DNA from 2 places in the Tissierella pigra genome. Region 1 is predicted to be linked to the other one. Evidence: a T-box and tRNA genes for the amino acid it is inferred to sense, from the RefSeq annotation. Region 1 holds a T-box; the other holds one or more tRNA genes.
What was found. The T-box of region 1 lies ahead of ileS (isoleucine--tRNA ligase). A T-box ahead of a tRNA ligase gene usually reads a tRNA of that ligase, here a tRNA-Ile.
Positions count from the first base shown of each region.

Region 1 (3,218 bases):
GTTCAGCTCTTGAACCTATGGAAGTAGTGTGACTACAGTCATTACATCTCCAAATTGGTAGAGGCGTACCCCAATATCTGCTTCTTGAAATTGCCCAGTCATTTAAATTGTCTAGCCAGTTTCCAAATCTTCTCTCTCCAACAAAATCCGGATACCAGTTTACCCCATTATTATTTTCTATTAATTTATCTTTTAATTTAGTTGTTTCTATATACCAAGAAGGTTTTGCATAGTATAGAAGGGGAGTCTTACATCTCCAACAATGTGGATAATTATGGGCTACTTTTTCCTTTTTGTATAACTTCCAATTTTCTCTTAACCAAAGGATTATATCTGGGTCAGCGTCCATTACAAATTTACCTTCCCATGGTGTTTCAGTGAATTTACCATCTTCAGATACTGGTTGAATAACTGATAGTCCATATTTCATTCCAATATTGTAGTCATCTTCACCAAAGGCTGGAGCAGAGTGAACTATTCCTGTTCCGTCTTCTGTGGTTACATAGTCAGCACAAGTTACAAAGAATGCTTTTCCATCTACTTTTATAAATGGAATCAATTGTTCATATTCTATTAATTCTAAGTCTTTACCCTTCATTTCTTCCAATACTTCATAGTCTTCACCTAATACCTTATTTGCTAAATCCTTACCTACATAATAAACTTCATCATTTTGTTTTACCTTTAGATAGTCTACTTCTGGATTTACTGTTAAAGCAACATTGGAAGGCAATGTCCAAGGTGTTGTTGTCCAAGCTAGGAAGTATTCATCTTTATCCTTTAGCTTAAACTTTGCTATTACAGTTTCAGTTTTTATTTCTTCATAGCCTTGTGCGACTTCATGGGACGCAAGCCCTGTACCGCATCTTGAACAATATGGAAGTATTTTGTGTCCTTCATATACTAGGCCTTCTTTATAGAATTTATCTAAAATCCACCATACTGATTCAATATAATTATTGTCTAAAGTTATATAAGGATTATCTAAGTCTATTAGATACGCCATTCTTTCTGTCATATCTCTCCAAAGTTTTTCGTATTGGAAAACAGACTCTTTACATTGTTTATTAAATGCTTCTAATCCATAGGACTCAATATCATGTTTATTCTTTAAATTCAACTTTTTCTCTACTTCAATTTCTACTGGAAGTCCATGGGTATCCCATCCTGCTTTTCTTTTTACTTGGTATCCCTGCATAGTCTTATATCTACAAGTTAGGTCCTTTAAAGTTCTAGACATTACATGGTGTATTCCTGGTTTTCCATTGGCTGTAGGAGGCCCTTCAAAGAATACATAAGGTTTATTTTCATCTCTTGTAGTTACAGATCTATGAAGCAAATCTATTTCTTCCCAGTACTGGCTTATATTATGCTCACGCACTTTTACGGATTCATTTGATAACTCATTAAATCTTTTCACTTTTCTCATCCTCTCAATATAAAATTTCAATCTCAGTTTCGTAACTCAAAGCTATTTACTCGTTGCGTTTGACCTACCATCTTGTTATTTAAATTGATTTTGAACCTCGGTTGTGTTACGCAGTTTCAAACACCAATCTATTTACTCGCTACGCTCGTATAGATTGGGTTTTCATTGCGTTTGACCTACCATCGATTTGCAAAAAACACAAATCGGGTTAGGTCATAAAAAATTCCCTAAGTCTAAAAAAGACTTAGGGACGAAATTTCCGTGGTACCACCCAAATTACAAGAAATATAAATATTTCTTGTCACTTAATAAGTATAACGTCTTCACGTAATACCTTACTTTTTTCAGGTATTATGCTCAAAGGTGATTTTCGCAAAATAATTTATAATAATCTTCCACCAAATGATTATCTCTCTTTAATAAATTTACTTTGTTACTGTCCTTATCAAAGCATACATTTTTACTTGTATAATAATATACTTTATTTACAATTATTTGTCAAGGATAAAATTTCATTTTATCCTCTTTTCTCAATGTATTTATATCTTGACCGTCCATAATTATATTCATATTTCTCACAAAATAAGTTTTATCATATATTATACAACTATCTGCATATTCTGGTTTGAATTCCTCCTATATCTTTTAGATTTTTCTTTATCTATATATAGACTAAATATTTCTATCTTACCTATTAATATAAGCACCTCTTTAACTTGATATTAAGTTTTATTTCATATAAAATATAACGTATATTTCAAGTAATAACAGCATTTACCAAAAGTCATTTTATGGAGGGATACAAAATGGATAAAGAAAGAATAGAGAAAGCCATACGAGAAATTCTATTTGCCATAGGAGAAAATCCAGATAGAGAGGGTTTAATTGATACACCTAGTAGAATTGCAAGAATGTATGAAGAAATTTTTTCTGGATTAAATCAAGACCCTACAGAGCATCTAAAAATTTACTTCCAAGAAGAAAAACATGAAGAATTAGTTTTAGTAAAAGATATTCCTTTTTATTCAATATGTGAACATCATTTAGTTCCTTTCTTTGGAAAGGCCCATGTAGGATATTTACCAAAGGATGGAAAATTAACTGGTCTAAGTAAATTAGCCAGAGTAGTAGAAACAGTATCTAAAAGACCTCAGCTACAGGAGAGAATCACTTCTACTGTTGCTAATACAATAATGGACACTTTAGAGCCTTTTGGTGTAATCGTTATAATAGAAGCGGAACATATGTGTATGACAATGAGAGGCGTTAAAAAAGCAGGTTCTAAGACCATAACATCTGCTGTTAGAGGTGTATTTGAAACAGATGCAAAATCACGGGCAGAAGTTTTATCTATGATAAATAATTGTTAATAATAGGAGGACTAAAATGCTAAATAACCTTTTTCATTTTGGAAGCAGAACATATATTATGGGAATATTAAATATTACTCCTGATTCATTTTCAGATGGGGGAGAATATGTATATACTGATGCTGCCATTTCCCATGCCCTAAATATGTTAGCAGAAGGTGCTGATATTATTGATATTGGTGGAGAATCTTCAAGACCTGGTCATACTCAAATTTCCATAGATGAAGAACTATCAAGGGTAATCCCTATAATCAGAAATCTTAGAAACAAAACTGATGCTATTATCTCTTTAGATACAAGAAATGGAGAAGTAGCAGAAGAAGGTATAAAAAATGGAGTAAATATATTAAATGATATTTGGGGATTACAAGGGGATCCTGAAATGGCTAAGGTGGCTGCTAAATATAATGTTCCTATTA
Region 1 is NZ_JAHLPJ010000001.1:807,504-810,721, reverse strand. It holds gene ileS (isoleucine--tRNA ligase) at 1-1,420, opposite strand, end outside; T-box leader at 1,673-1,887, opposite strand; gene folE (GTP cyclohydrolase I FolE) at 2,236-2,799, shown strand; gene folP (dihydropteroate synthase) at 2,816-3,218, shown strand, end outside.

Region 2 (3,218 bases), 890 kb from region 1:
GCTTCGGTTTCCCTAACTCTTCCCCTTAACCTTCCAGCACCGGGCAGGTGTCAGCACCTATACTTCGTCTTTCGACTTAGCAGATACTTGTGTTTTTGGTAAACAGTCGCTTGGGCCTATTCACTGCGGCCAGGTTTCCCTGGCACCCCTTCTCCCTAAGTTACGGGGCTATTTTGCCGAGTTCCTTAACAATGGTTCTTCCGCTCGTCTTAGGATTCTCTCCTCGCCTACCTGTGTCGGTTTGCGGTACGGGTAGTTACTTACTCGATAGAAGCTTTTCTTGGCAGTGTGGAGTCAGCTACTTCTCTACTTGTTTTTCGATCCCCATCACTTCTCAGGATTGTTGAAACGGATTTGCCTATCTCAACTCCCTAAAAGCTTGGACGTGCTCAACCAACGGCACGCTTAGCTTATCCTCCTGCGTCACTCCATCTCTCAAACGCTTGTAACTAGTACAGGAATTTCAACCTGTTGTCCATCGCCTACGCTTTTCAGCCTCAGCTTAGGTCCCGACTTACCCTGAGTGGACGAACCTTCCTCAGGAAACCTTAGGCTTTCGACGGGTGAGATTCTCACTCACCTCTCGCTACTTATGCCAGCATTCTCTCTTGTGTGCAGTCCAGCACTCCTTTCGGTATACCTTCTACCCACACACAATGCTCCTCTACCGATTCTTTCGAATCCCACAGCTTCGGTACCAGATTTAAGCCCCGGAAATCTTCGGCGCAAGGTCTCTCGACCAGTGAGCTATTACGCACTCTTTAAATGTATGGCTGCTTCTAAGCCAACATCCTGGTTGTCTGTGAAACCTCACATCCTTTACCACTTAATCTGGATTTAGGGACCTTAGCTGGTGATCTGGGCTCTTTCCCTTTCGACTATGAAGCTTATCCCACATAGTCTGACTCCCAAGGGTATGATTATGGCATTCGGAGTTTGATAGGTTTTGGTAACGCTATGCGCCCCTAGACCATTCAGTGCTCTACCTCCATTTCACTCTTCCTTGAGGCTAGCCCTAAAGCTATTTCGAGGAGAACCAGCTATCTCCGAGTTCGATTGGCTTTTCACCCCTATCCACAGGTCATCCCATAGCTTTTAAACGCTAACGGGTTCGAGCCTCCATTGAATTTTACTTCAACTTCACTCTGCCCATGGATAGGTCACCCGGTTTCGGGTCTATGGCAGGGAACTATTTCGCCCTATTAAGACTTGGTTTCCCTACGGCTCCTGACCTTAAGTCATTAACCTTGCTCACTACCATAACTCGCTGGCCCGTTCTACAAAAAGTACGTGGTTACACTAATAATGTGCTTCCACTGCTTGTAGGCGTAGGGTTTCAGATTCTATTTCACTCCCCTTCCGGGGTTCTTTTCACCTTTCCCTCACGGTACTATTCTCTATCGGTCACCAAGGAGTATTTAGCCTTGGGAGGTGGTCCTCCCTACTTCCCACTGGATTTCTCGTGTCCCGTGGTACTCTGGATACCAGCTGGTAAACTCATCTTTCATATACCGGACTATCACCGTCTTTGGTGGGATTTTCCAATCCTCTTCTATTAGATTCATTATTCCGTTATGCTGGTCCTTAACCCCAGATAAATCTGGTTTGGGCTGTTTCCCGTTCGCTCGCCGCTACTTAGGAAATCGATTTTTCTTTCTTCTCCTCAGGGTACTTAGATGTTTCAGTTCCCCTGGTCTTCCTTCATACACCTATGTATTCAGTGTATGATACTTGAGGGTTGCTCAAGTAGGTTTCCCCATTCGGAAATCTCCGGATCAATGTCTATTTGCGACTCCCCGAAGCATATCGGTGCTTATCCCGTCCTTCATCGGCTCTTGGTGCCAAGGCATTCGCCCTACGCCCTTAATAACTTGACCTTAATTACTTATTTTATATTGCATTCTTTAGTTTTCAATGTTCAATTACCATCGCAGTCTCGAAACTCAAATCTATTCACTCGCTACGCTCGTGTAGATTTGGTTCTCGTTGCGTTTGACCTACATCAATTCGCTACGCTCATTGTGTTAGGTCATAATGGTGGACCTGGGTGGACTCGAACCACCGACCTCACGCTTATCAGGCGTGCGCTCTAACCACCTGAGCTACAAGTCCATATTATATTTATTAAAACCTAGTTTACAGTGTGAGTTCTTTTGAACTCCTTAGAAAGGAGGTGATCCAGCCGCACCTTCCGATACGGCTACCTTGTTACGACTTCACCCTAGTTATTGACCCTACCTTCGACAGCTGCCTCCAAAGGTTAGCTCACTGGCTTCGGGTATTGCCAACTCCCATGGTGTGACGGGCGGTGTGTACAAGACCCGGGAACGCATTCACCGCGACATTCTGATTCACGATTACTAGCAACTCCGACTTCATGTAGGCGAGTTGCAGCCTACAATCCGAACTGGGATCGGCTTTAAGAGATTTGCTCCTTATCACTAAGTCGCTGCTCGCTGTACCGACCATTGTAGCACGTGTGTAGCCCAGGACATAAAGGGCATGATGATTTGACGTCATCCCCACCTTCCTCCGATTTGTCATCGGCAGTCCCTCTAGAGTGCTCAACTTAATGGTAGCAACTAAAGGCAAGGGTTGCGCTCGTTGCGGGACTTAACCCAACATCTCACGACACGAGCTGACGACAACCATGCACCACCTGTGTCCCCTGTACCCGAAGGTAAAGTCCTATCTCTAGGACGGTCAGGGGCATGTCAAGCCCTGGTAAGGTTCTTCGCGTTGCTTCGAATTAAACCACATGCTCCGCTGCTTGTGCGGGTCCCCGTCAATTCCTTTGAGTTTCATACTTGCGTACGTACTCCCCAGGCGGAGTGCTTAATGCGTTAGCTGCGGCACCGAGGTTTGACCCCCAACACCTAGCACTCATCGTTTACGGCGTGGACTACCAGGGTATCTAATCCTGTTCGCTCCCCACGCTTTCGTGCCTCAGCGTCAGTATAAGTCCAGAAAGTCGCCTTCGCCACTGGTATTCCTCCTAATATCTACGCATTTCACCGCTACACTAGGAATTCCACTTTCCTCTCCTTAACTCAAGCCTTTCAGTTTCAAATGCTTACCACGGTTGAGCCGTGATCTTTCACATCTGACTTAAATGGCCGCCTACGCACCCTTTACGCCCAATAAATCCGGACAACGCTTGCCCCCTACGTATTACCGCGGCTGCTGGCACGTAGTTAGCCGGGGCTTCCTCCTTGGGT
Region 2 is NZ_JAHLPJ010000001.1:1,702,322-1,705,539, reverse strand. It holds rRNA gene KQI41_RS08260 (23S ribosomal RNA) at 1-1,877, opposite strand, end outside; tRNA gene KQI41_RS08255 (tRNA-Ile) at 2,036-2,112, opposite strand; rRNA gene KQI41_RS08250 (16S ribosomal RNA) at 2,167-3,218, opposite strand, start outside.
Region 2: it has a tRNA-Ile gene. The T-box ahead of ileS (isoleucine--tRNA ligase) is inferred to sense a tRNA for this amino acid. The anticodon was not compared.